Regions from separate parts of the Hydrogenophaga sp. PAMC20947 genome, predicted to be linked through region 1. Evidence: predicted binding sites of a transcription regulator. Region 1 holds the regulator's gene; the other holds the start of a gene.

Region 1 (6,274 bases):
CCAAGGTGTTTGCGCTGTTTACGCATGGCGAGCCCTTCCTGTTTGCTGGCGACGGCACCTTGGCAGAACTCCATGGCCTCAGCCGCAGCAACTACCTCAATATGTTTCAGGACATCAAGCGCTATTGCACGGAGGGTGGCCACTATCTGCTTGTTCAGGAGCACCCATTCAACCGTGACCAACCGCATGAGCTAAGTATCAATGATGAACCAGGCGTCATATCGTTGCGTGAAAACGTGCACACATTGCTCGATGCAGCTGACCACTTCATTTTCACCCTAAGCACGGTTCAAGCCTACGCTGTAGCCTACAAAAAAAGCTTTGGACTGCTAGCCAAGAGTTTCTTGCATGTCAGCGACGGTCCTTATTACCACGGAGACTATCCAGACATCCGCGAATTTATGAATACCATCGTGAGTGGCGCTGACTGGCAGTCTCGTCAAGCAACCATCGAAAAGCGAATGGCATTCTATCTAAAGCATTTTCTTCTGGATATATCGCCTGACCAGATCAACTCCAGCGCACACCGCCTCGCAACCCTGATGAAAAACTTCGAGCGTCCTTTGCGTACAGATTTTGATGAGGCCATCAATGAATTTATTCTGACGTGGGCATCTTAAATAAATATTTTCTCAATCCCGCCTTAGGCGCTGATTTTGGGTGACCGCAGACGCCTGCAGTCGCCAAACGAGCCCAAAACACCTGCACGAACTGAAACAGCAATGGATGAACACACCAAGCAAGACTCCCCAGCGATAAGAGGTCTACTCAAGAGCAACGTTTGGGACCACGAAAATGCATTTTACTGGTTTAGTCATCCAACACGAATCAACAAAATGCTTGCTCACTACGAGCTATACAAAAGCATCGTCGATCTGCCGGGCGATATCTTTGAACTTGGCATATATAAAGCAGCCTCGCTAATTCGACTCGCCACATTCAGAAATCTGCTCGAAAATGACTTTTCAAGAAAAATTGTTGGGTTCGATGCCTTTGGGAAATTTCCTGTCGACAACATTACTCTTAAAATTGATCTGGATTTTATTGAAGCATTTGAATCGACTGGTGGTGAAGGGCTTTCACTTCAAGAGGTAAAAAACATTTTCAAGGACAAGAATTTTCAGAACGTCTTACTCAATGAGGGCAATGTATTTGAAACCTTGCCTGAGTTTCTAGAAAATTACCCGGCAACACGAATCGCTTTGTTGCATTTGGATATGGACGTAAAAGAGCCAACATTTTTTGCTCTTGAACTTTTGTATGAACGGGTCGTGCCAGGTGGGCTGATTGTTTTGGACGACTACAACTCTGTAGCCGGAGCGACAGATGCAGTAGATGAGTTTCTAAAAAAACATCATCTGAAAATTGAAAAAACCAGTCACTACTATGTGCCGTCGTTCATACGTAAACCGCTATAAATAGCGCCAAAACTAGTTTTTGAAAATACCCCGGACACAGCACGAATCCAAATGCTTCCAGTGGCCTCTCGAGATGGTCTGCGCAACATCCGCCAAGGCGTGAGTTGATGCGTTCGATTTCAGATGGCTGCGGTTGAAGGCTCGCGGGTGCCGTTTGAAGGCCGATTTAGCCCCCCGTTTTGCGACCCTCTTGCCGCAAGACGCACTCAGCCCGGATCTCCTGCAGCAATATGAGCCGCACCATCCACAGGTTTGAGAGTGCAAACAGCGTGTGCAGCTGCGCCGCGTTCTTGGCCAGCGCCCGATAGCGCGGCTTCACATGCCCGAACTGGAGCTTGATTGCTCGAAACGGGTATTCGACTTAGGCCCGGATGCGCGCCGTGGCCTGCTCCAGCTTCTCGATGATCGCGCCCATCGGCGTAGCGCTGTCCGTTACCCGGCGCTTGACCGGGCGTCGTGACGTCGTTGACGTTGGCCGCCGTACCCACAGCCGTGTGCACCCGGCCCGAGTCCGCATCAAGCCCAATGTGCGCCTTCACCTCTGAGTGCCACTGATGGCCCTTCTTGGTCTGGAGCATCTCGGGGTTTCGCTCGCCGCTGTTGTTCTTAGTTGAAATCGGTGCGGCAATGAGCGTGGTATCGACCACCGTGCCGCTCTTCAAGAGCTACCCCGTGGCTGCCAGCATGGCGTTGATGGTGGCCTGGATCTGAAGGTCCAGGTTGTGGGTTTCGAGCAGATGGCGAAGCCGAAGGATGGTGCTCTCGTCGGGCAGGGTACTTTCACCGGCGTCCGGGACCACGAATTCACGAAGCAGCGCCATGCCGTACAACGCTTTTGCCATCGCAGGGTCCGAGAGGTTGAACCACGGCTACATGAAGTGGAAGCGTAGCATGGTCTTGACGGCAAGCGGTGGGCGCCACCCTTGGCACCGGGCGCAAGTGCGTGCGAGGTGATCCGCGAGACCCGCTCAACCGCGGGGCACAGCCAGATTCATTTCGTCGACGAGCTCCCGCTTGCGCGTTCTCTGGGTCTTGCCCTCGAATCCGCCCTCTCCCAGGCTCGATTTCTCCATGCCGTTACTGGCTCACATCGGGCGCGGGCGCCGACGTTTTGCAGACCTTCCCGAGTGCTGTGCGAGGTGGGCCAAATATTCGCTGACTGCTGCTGTGCTTGACCTCACGAAGGGGTTTGGACCTCTTGTGGCGGCTTTTTTTATGCCTGTGCCTGTGCCAACCTGCGGCCACCTCGCCGAGTTGGTCCAGCACGCCGCGCCCTATCGACTGCACGCTTCCAACGAGGATGCGCCGTTTCTATCGGCCGCTTGAGATGAACGACTCAAGGCCGCTCATTTTCTCTCACGCTAATGTTCGCGCAACTTGGAACGCAAACGGGCGATGGACTGGCTGTGCAGCTGGCAGATCCGGGATTCGGTCACGCCCAGAACGGCGGCGATTTCCTTGAGGTTCATGTCATGTTCGTAGTACATGCTCATGATTTTCTGCTCGCGGTCGGGCAAGACCTTGATGGCAGCCACCAGGGCCGTGCGCATGCGCTGATCCTGCAGGCGCACGGAGGGCTCGGCCTCGGTGTCCCCCATGTGGCGGTCGAGAAAACTGTCCTCGTCATCGCCCTGTCCACTGATGTCTTCCAGGTACACCAGCTGGGTACCCCGGACCTTGGCCAGGAGGTGCTGGTATTCGGCCAAGCCGAGTCCCAGCTCCTGGGCAATCTCGGACTCCATGGGCACGCGGTGCAATTTTTGCTGCAGGCGGTGTACTGCCTGCTCGATATCTTTCTGGCTCTTGCGCGACCCACGCGACATCCAGTCGCCTTCCCGCAGCTCATCGATCATCGCGCCGCGGATGCGCTGGCTGGCGAAGGTCTCAAACTGCACACCCTGCGAGGGCTCGAAGCGCGAGATGGCTTCGGTCAAGCCAATCATGCCCACCTGGATCAGATCGTCCACTTCCACACTCGGGGGTAGCTTGGCAATCATGTGGTGCGCGAGACGGCGCACCAGGGGACTGTATTTTCGCAGTTGGGCGTCCCTGTTGAGGGTGCCTTTGGAGGTATACATCGTCATCAACTCCAGGTGGTTTGAGCGGTCCACGGCCGCATGCTCTGCGCCTCGGCCCATGCGTCGCGACGCTGGGTGGGCTGTGTGGGAACACCCAGTGCGGCTTCTTGCACACGCAAGCCCCAGGTGTGCAAAGGCCAGGTTGAGGCCTCCAGATTCAGGTGGCGCCGGGCACAATCGATCACGGTCTTGACCACCTGCTGCAGCGGCAACTCAGCCAAGACATCGCTTTGCTCCAACGGTGCGAGCACGGGCGAAAACCCCGCTGCGTACAACGACTTGAGAGAAGCGTAAGCATCGATGCTGGCCTGTTTCTGGGGCAGCACCGGCACCATGACCTGGACCGGCATGCCCGCCAGGATCGACACCAGAGTCGATGCTGGGGCGTACAACAGCACCACCACCTTGGCGGCGAATGGCGCCAGCAGGCGCGACAGCGCCACCTGACCACCGGCCGCACGCGCGGTCTGCTGCAGTGCCTGCAATCCCAGCGCACCCGGCATGACGAGCCACTCCGTCCCGTCGGTGGGCCGGTCGAGCCCCGCCAGCGAAGCATCGTTCAGCACCTGCAACAAGCCCACGTGGCTGCCTGCGGCCTGGCGCCATTCCCCCGACTCCTGGGCGCTGCCGTCCACAATGACTGGATGACACCCCATCGAGCTCAGGTGCGAGGCCAGTGCACACAGCATTTCGTAAGCGCGTGCCGGCTGTGCCGGGCTGGCCACCGGCATCAGACGTGCCTCACTTTGCCGAGATTCGCCGCGCAGCCCCGCTGCCTGGTTCCAGCCGACCTCAAACACGGGCGCCTCCCAGGTTGATGCCGCGGGCTGTGGCCTGCGAATAGTAGAAACCCATGTCGGTCGACACAGGGTCGTGGGCCTTTTTGCCCTCGCTGCCCAAGGACAGGCGCACCAGGGCATGTCCGTCAGGGGCCTGCCAGTCTTCGGGCACGCGCTGGCCATTGGCCACGCCGCGCAACACCGCCTGATGGCGAATCAACGCGTCGAGTGCCGGACCCAGTTTGACCGCTTCGTCCACTTTGCTGAGCACCACGCCATGGAGCGTGCTGGCCTTGAAGGCGTTGAACACATCGTCCAGCGTGTCGCCATGGGCGCCGGCATTGACCACCAGGGTCTTCTTGATTTTGGGCATGTCCAGCACATCGAACATGTCCTGGATGCGTTGATCGCGTTGCCCCAGGCCAGCCGTGTCCACGATGACCATGCGCTTGGTGGACAGGAGATTGAGCAGATCCTTGAGCGCGGCGCGGTCGTGGGCCAGGTGAGCGACCACGCCCAGCATGCGGCCGTAGGCCCGCAACTGTTCGTAGCCCGACACGCGGTAGGTATCCAGCGTGATCAGGCCCACACTGCCTTCACCGTAGGTCTTGACACATTGCGCTGCGAGTTTCGCCGCGGTGGTGGTTTTGCCCACACCGGTGGCGCCAATCAGAGCGATCACGCCGCCTTCATCACACAGGCTGCCGCCCGCGGCCGGCACTTTCAGGTTGCGGATGAGCACGTCTTGCACCCAGCGCACGGCTTCGGCTGGCGATGCATCAGACGGCACACGCTCCAGCACGGCGCGCGACATGGACGGCGAATACCCCGAACGAATCATCTTCAGCATGAGCTGGGACTGGATGGGGTTCTGCTTGGACGAGCCAAGCCAGGCCAGGGTGTTGAAGCGCTCTTCGATCATGTCCTTGAGCGCGGACAGCTCCACCGCCATATTGGGACTGGCGGCCTCGGTCATGCGGGCAGGGGGAAGCGGCAGCGAATCCTCCCACGCGGGCGGCGCTGCCGATCGGGTGCGGATGGGGGCCGGGGCCGCCTCGGGCATGGCCATGGGCTCATTCATGCGCTGAACAGGCACTTGCACGGGTGGCGCCGCGCGGCGCGGTTCAGGCGCCGTCCGGATTTCGGGCGCCAGGTCGGGCGCGATTTCATTGGAGAGCGCGGCTTTGCGTTTGCGCAGCATGCGTTCGCGCACATACTCTTGAAACGACAGCGTGCTCATGGACATGGCTTCGGTATCGCTCTCCACGGAGTCGGTCGCTACCGGGGCCCGCGCTGTGGTCCGCTCAAGGCCTTTGCCGTCGCGGGTGACGATTGAGGGCATGCGATCGTTGCGCGCCGCAGACGGTGTTGGCGGCGCCAGGCTTTCTTCGGCTGCCGCCATGACCTCAAACCCTTCGTCGGTCGCCCGGCTGGAGAGGATCACGGCGCTGTCGCCGAAGGTATTGCGGGCCTTCGACATGGCTTCGCGGGATGTGGCGGCGATGAAACGCTGGATGTTCATGATGCTAGCTCTCCAAGGATCGGGCCAATGCGGATGAGATGGGTTTCGGGAATTTCACTGTGCGCCAGCACCTGCAGGCGCGGCGCGGCCCGGCGCAACAGGCGCGCCATGGCGGTACGGATGGCATCGGGCACCAGCAAGCAGGCTGGAACGCCCTTTTCCTCTTGCTGGTTGGCGATATCGGTGGCCGACTTGCTCAGCATTTCAGCCACGCCAGGATCAAGCGCACCAGTGGCATTGGGCGAAAGCGATTGCATCAGCAGGCGCTCAAGGCCGGGCTCGATCGCAATGACTTCCAGCTCTTTGACCGGGCCATAAATCTGCTGCACGATGGCCGGTGCCAGCGCCATGCGCACCCGCCGGGCCAGTTCCACGGGGTCTGTGGTGGCGCTGGCGTGCTCGGCAATGGCTTCGATGATGGTGCGGATATCCCGCACGTGCACCGACTCTTCCAGCAGCAGCTGCAGCACTTTCTGG
Region 2 (6,274 bases), 2.4 Mb from region 1:
GTCAACCACCCCCAAATGACCGGAGGCAACACCAGCACCAACGGAGGGATCAACCACAAAGGCATCGACACAACGAGCGCCAGCACGGCCAGCGACGTCGATCCCAGGGACCAGAGAATGCTCACCACCAGCGAGCCCCCTTGTTTGAGCTCCAGGCCGGCAAAACGCCGGCGCCCCACCATGGCCACCATCGTGGGCGTCATGAACACCGCGACCAGCAGCAAACAAACGACAACGATGACCGGCGTCGCCAGAATCAGCACAAACAAAGGTGCAAATACGGTGCGCAGCGATTCCATGCCGATGCGCTCCAGCCACCCCAGAAACGCCTGCATCAGCTGGTAGCTCTCCAACCAGGCAGCCACCGACGCCACCGTGTCTTCCCAGAAAAAATACCCCAGCCCAAACGACGCCACCACCATCAAGACCAGCGGCAGAAAAGACAGGCCGATCACCCGTGGATGCACACAATAGGCCGCCGCCCGCCAGAACGAATCCAACATCAGTTTCATGCGGAGAAGAATACAGGTTTTCGGACGGCCCGACAGGGGCCCGCACGTCCAGCCCACAGACGGCGATGGACCTGAGAGCCCCCGGGCAATGCGCCGAGGGCAGACCACTAAGATGCGCGCATGACCCACATCGAGCTCGAAGGCGTCCACATCGAGGTGGCCCACATCGCCGGGCCCAGCGCAAAATCGCCCTTGGTCTTTCTGCACGAGGGCCTGGGCAGCATTTCCACGTGGACGCAACGCGGGCGGAACTGGCCAGCCGAACTGTGCGCAGCCACCGGACGGGCCGGATGGCTGTACTCGAGGCGGGGCTACGGGCAGTCAGACCCCGTCCCCGATGTGCGCAGCCCGCATCACCCCCCGGACCGCACATCCCCGCTCTGGTCCACGGGCCGTCATGCGCCCGACTACATGCACCGTGAAGCCGTGGGCGTTTTGCCCGCCTTGTTCAAAACGCTGGGGATCACCGCCCCACTCCTGGTCGGTCATTCCGACGGCGCCACCATTGCCTTGATCCACGCCAGCCTCCACTCCGTCAGCGCCTGCGTGGCCATGGCACCCCATGCCTTCGTTGAAGACATGACCATCCGGTCCATCGAGCATGCCCGAGACAGTTTTCTGGCAGACAACGCAACGCTGCGGACCAAGCTCGCGCGCCACCACCTCGACGCAGACAACGCCTTCTGGCAATGGAACGACATCTGGCTCAGCGCAGCTTTTCGCCACTTCGATATCCGCCCAAACTGCCGCGCACTCACCGCACCGTTGCTTTTGATGCAAGGACTGGACGACGAATACGGCTCATTGCGTCAACTGCATGACATCGCCCAGGCAGCACCCCAAGCCCAGACGCGACTCCTCCCCGGTTGTGGCCACAGCCCGCACCGGGACGCGCCAGACGCCGCGATTGAAGCCATTCGTGCTTTCGTGGACAGCTGCCCGTAAGTCTGGCGCCAGCTTTGCTGCCCTGTTTGGGGGATAGCCGCACCCGCCCACCCTCGGCACAATCAGACCTCCTCCGCCCCAAATCCGGTTTTTCAGGTGTTTGAACGGCCCTTTCTGCCCTCCTCTCAACGCACCACGCCCATAAAACTGGACAGCACTCGCGACGAAACACGCCCTCGAGCGCAAAGAAGGTCCACAAGACCCCACCTTTCACCAAAGATTTCACGCTAATGGCGCTTCGTCGGGCCCGCAATCGCTCGAAACCTCGAGCAATTGATTACATTTGATACAACTATTACAAGGATGGGCCGTGCGCCCGTAAACGACTGTGTGGAACAACCCCTGGCTGCTGGCTGTACTGGCACCGGCACTCTTGGTGCTCGGAGCTGGGCTGCACCACGTCTGGAACAAACGGAAAATCCAGTCACGCAGACGCATTCCCAAACACTGGCCACTGAGCGTGCGCTCGATCACCAACAGCGAAGAAGCCCGCGTGTGGCACTGGTTGTCGCGGGCCTTCTACGATCATCACGTGATGATCAAGCTGCCGGTGACCCGCTTCACCATGCCCCGCGAGCAAGAACAAGGCATGGACTGGTACAGCTTGCTCGGCGGGGTGTATTGCACCTTCACCATTTGCAAGGCCGATGGTCGTGTGGTGGGCTGCCTGGATGTGCCAGGCAAAAATGCCTTGCCGCGCAGCACCCGTTTGCTTAAACACTCTTTGCTGACGCAATGTGAGCTGCCCTACTGGGTGGTCAGATCCAGCAGCCTGCCCACCGTCACTGAAATTCGGAGCGAATTTCTCGGCGAGACGCCCACGGCGCAAACCATGCGCGAACGGGAGCTGGAAGAGCGCGCCCTTATCTCTGCACAGGCCAACTTGAGGTCGGCGCTCAACAAACAACGCGGCAGCCGCAACAGCGACTTCAGCCCCCTGTCCAACTGGCCCAGCAGCACCACTGGCGACACACGGGCCGGCGATCTGGGCTCCCAGTGGCAAGACAACTCGTTCCTGATCCCGCTCGACAGCCGCAAGGGCGACCTGCTCTAATTCCAGGTCAGGCAGTGGGCTGAACGGGTGAAGTCGATTGGGGCGGCACTTTGAGCGTCAGCGCCTGAATCTCCGCATCGGTCAGCCATCGCCACTGCCCTTCGGCCAACCCCCCCTCCAGACTCAGTCCTCCAATTGTGGAGCGGTGCAACGATTCAACGCGATTGCCAACAGCCGCTACCATGCGCTTCACTTGGTGGTACTTGCCCTCGGTCAGAGTCAAGCGCAAGTGCCGCTCGCCTTCGGCGGAACAAGCCTGGGCCTTCACCGGCTTGGGATCGTCGTCCAGCACCACCCCTTCCAGCAAACGGGTCACCTGATCAGGCGTGATCGGATGCTTGAGCTGCGCTTCATAGACTTTGGGCACATGGTGCCGGGGTGACGTCATCCGGTGAATGAATTTGCCATCGTCCGACATCAGCAGCAAGCCCGTGGTGTCCTGATCGAGTCGGCCGACCGCCTGGACGCCAGCCGCCGCACCGCCACCCCGTTCACGCAACGGCCCTGGTAGCAGGGTGTACACACTGGGATACGTGCTCGGCTTTTGCGAACACTCATAACCCGCCGGCTTGTTCAAGACCAGGTACGCCAGCGCGTGGTAGGTCCAGCGCTGATCTTGCACCCAGAAGACAAAGCCCTGCGGATCGAAGCCTTGCACAGGATCGTTGCAAGGCTCGCGCCCCTCACCCACCTGCACCCATCCCTGCTGCACCAGCCCCGAACAAACACGGCGGGTACCAAAACCTTGTGAAAAAAGAATGTCCTGGAGCGCCAGCATGTCGAACGATCGATTGGATGAATAGAGACAGGCGAGCACCTTTCAAAGCTTCGCCACAATCCAGGGATCGGCGGCGAAGCTAAGCGTTGTCCCGGCCTGCGGGGGGCTCCATTTTAGGTGAGGATGCCTCTGCACCCAGGCCAGTGTCTACAAACCGTGCTCCTCCCGTCCCGCTTCAGGCCATGGTGTTGACTTGGGTTCCCAAGGTGCCATCGGTGGCCAGGGGCAAGTCCCCAGCCACAGCGTTCAGCAAGGACTGGGCTGCCGATTCCTGCATGTTCATGGCCTCCTTCATCAGACGAAACTGCCCCGCTTGAACGGTACTGCCCTGCTGAGTCTGAAGGACACGATCGACCAACAATGCCGGCGATACATCCATGACGACTCCTTTGTGTGATTGATTGAGCAAGCTCCGAGCGCGCCGCAAGGGTGCCGCACACAGGCATGCGCGAAGGCACAAGCGGCGATGCAAGTAGCGGCCGCCGAGCTCTCGCCTTGAAGGACCATTTCGAAAGCGCACTTGGCGCACAAGGCGAAAACCCTGGGGAGCTTCCTTCAACCATCGGCAAGAAGCCCGAGCAACTTGAATCACGGGCACCACCCCCGGGACGCCCGCGGCACGGTTCGAAGCGAATGCGCGACTGGGCGAAGCGGCCTTAAGCGAACAGCGAGGTCACCCCTGCGCGCGCGAAACGGGGGTTAGCTGTCCATGTACGCCCCTAGACGCCATTGCACGCTAAGCCGTTGATTTTCCAAAGAAAAAGGCCGCTAGGTGGTTATTCCTAGCGGCCTTTGTCACAGGGTATGGTGGAGCTGGGGGGATTTGAACCCCCGTCCGCAAGCCTTCTTCGTACAGTTCTACATGTGTAGTCGTCTGATTTGAGTCTCACTTCCCAAGCCGCGCAGCGACACGCTGAAAGGAAAGCCAGCAACCTTAGATCTCACCGCACGCCAAGTTACCCGACGCACGACCAGCCTACTAAATTATCTTTGCAGCCTGGACTCTCGCGGCTTGCGCCGTTCGAACCCTTGCCCAGCCCATAGGCCTGCTGTTGCAAAGCTCACCGGCAATTAAGCGGCGAGTGCGAAACGTTCGTCGTTTGCAGTTAGTTTTTTTTCTGCGGTTTTACGAGGTAACAGAACCTCGACATGCCCTGCCACGCGTCCGAACCCACGTCGAAACCAGTGCAGCCCCTGAACCTCTAGTTTAAGGCAGATCCAGCAATTTCAATAGCTCAAGGGGAGAATTCACTTTTGCGTCTGCACCCCAGGTGTCCACATCAGCGTCCGGACCGAGATAACCATAGCAAGCAGCCACGGTGCGCATACCCGCCGCCTTGCCCGCCTGGATGTCCCGCAAGTCGTCGCCCACGTAGATGCAGTCTGCCGGGGCAAAGCCGACCCGCCGCGCAGCTTCCAGCACCGGCTCCGGGTGGGGTTTGGCGTGTGGCGTGGTGTCTCCACACACAATCGCAGCCGCCCCGTTGAACATGGGCATCGCTCCGGTCAACGGCAATGCAAAGCGCTGCGCTTTGTTGGTCACCACGCCCCAGGCCAGCCCACTTGCGTTCAAGGCCGCCAGCATGGCGTCCACCCCGTCAAACGCGACTGTGCGCTCGGTGAGTGACCGTTCATAGAGGGAAAAAAACGCCGCCTTGTGTTGATCAAAGCTTGCGTGTTCCGGACCGATATCAAAGGCGACACGGAGCATGCCCCGGGCACCGGCTCCCGCATGGGCACGGTATTGGTTCAACGGCAACGACGGCAAACCGCCACGCACCCGCAACTGGTCAGCCGCAGCGGCCAGATCTGGAGCGCTGTCCAGCAAGGTGCCGTCCAGGTCAAACAACACGGCGCGAACACCACGCATCACAGTCGACATGTTGTTCCTACAGCTTGCGGGTGGAAATCATGTAGTTCACGCTGGTGTCATCGCTGAGCCAATAGCGCTGCGTCAGCGGGTTGTGCTCCAGACCACGCGTGAGGCCCAGCTCAAGCCCAGCCGACCGGCAATAGCTTGCCAGCTCGCTGGGCTTGATCAGTTTGGCGTATTCGTGGGTGCCCCTGGGGATCATCTGGAGCACGTACTCCGCTCCGACGATGGCCATCAGAAAGGCCTTGGCGTTTCGGTTGATGGTTGAGAAAAAGACCCAGCCATCCGGCTTGACCAACTGGGCGCACGCTTTGACAACCGACGCAGGGTCCGGCACGTGCTCCAGCATCTCCATGCAAGTCACCACATCAAACGATGCAGGCTGCTCCTCGGCCATGGCCTCAGCACTGATTTCCCGGTAGGTCACCCCCGTGGTACTGGCCTCCAGCGCATGCAGTTGCGCCACGCGAAGCGCCTTGGCGGCCAGATCAATGCCGGTCACCTCCGCACCCTTGCGCGCCATCGAATCCGACAATATGCCGCCGCCGCAACCGATGTCCAGGACACGCTTGCCTGCCAGCGGGGCCAGACCATCGATCCAGTTCAGCCGCAAGGGGTTGATCTGGTGCAGGGGGCGAAATTCGCTTTCTGTATCCCACCAGCGATGGGCCAGCTCTGAGAATTTGGCCAGTTCGGCCGGATCGGCATTGACAGTGTTCATAGACCCGATTTTTACACGCCACCGGTGGTGATTCCCGTCAGACAGGGTTGTTGTTTCCCGAATCTATGAAGACCGGCTCGCCTGACCACGGCCTTCAACAGGTGACGGAGAGACACTTGAGGACGAAAAAAAACCCCAGAACGAATTCTGGGGTTTCTGCGTCAGCGACGCAGGAAGCTTTCAAGCATCAGTTGGCGCGGGTGCCCACAACTTCAACTTCCACGCGGCGGTTTTTAGCGCGGCCTTCGCGGGTTGCGTTGTCAGCCACTGGCTGGGTCAGGCCCTTGCCTTCGGTGTAAACGCGGTTGCTTTCGATGCCCTTGCTCACCAGATAAGCCTTCACAGCTTCAGCACGGCGAACCGACAGAGCCTGGTTGTAAGCGGACGAACC

Evidence for each region. The regulator FliA, encoded in region 1, starts transcription of late flagellar genes. The targets are predictions, from matches to a motif close to CTAAAGTTTNNNNNNNNNNNGCCGNTA.
Region 2: a site for FliA is predicted at 3,763-3,789, ahead of E5678_RS01830 (putative motility protein). Genes of this name have one in related genera too.

The regions. Positions count from the first base shown of each region.
Region 1 is NZ_CP039252.1:2,813,049-2,819,322, forward strand. Features, by position in the region: gene E5678_RS12705 (hypothetical protein) at 1-620, shown strand, start outside; gene E5678_RS12710 (TylF/MycF/NovP-related O-methyltransferase) at 723-1,418, shown strand; partial or broken gene E5678_RS12715 (IS5 family transposase) at 1,585-2,491, opposite strand; gene E5678_RS12720 (RNA polymerase sigma factor FliA) at 2,780-3,496, opposite strand; gene E5678_RS12725 (hypothetical protein) at 3,502-4,296, opposite strand; gene flhF (flagellar biosynthesis protein FlhF) at 4,289-5,797, opposite strand; gene flhA (flagellar biosynthesis protein FlhA) at 5,794-6,274, opposite strand, start outside.
Region 2 is NZ_CP039252.1:395,297-401,570, reverse strand. Features, by position in the region: gene E5678_RS01850 (EI24 domain-containing protein) at 1-512, opposite strand, end outside; gene E5678_RS01845 (alpha/beta hydrolase) at 633-1,457, shown strand; gene E5678_RS01840 (hypothetical protein) at 1,918-2,511, shown strand; gene E5678_RS01835 (16S rRNA pseudouridine(516) synthase) at 2,519-3,286, opposite strand; gene E5678_RS01830 (putative motility protein) at 3,465-3,668, opposite strand; RNA gene ssrA (transfer-messenger RNA) at 4,095-4,484, opposite strand; gene E5678_RS01820 (HAD-IA family hydrolase) at 4,497-5,162, opposite strand; gene ubiG (bifunctional 2-polyprenyl-6-hydroxyphenol methylase/3-demethylubiquinol 3-O-methyltransferase UbiG) at 5,179-5,883, opposite strand; gene ompA (outer membrane protein OmpA) at 6,071-6,274, opposite strand, start outside.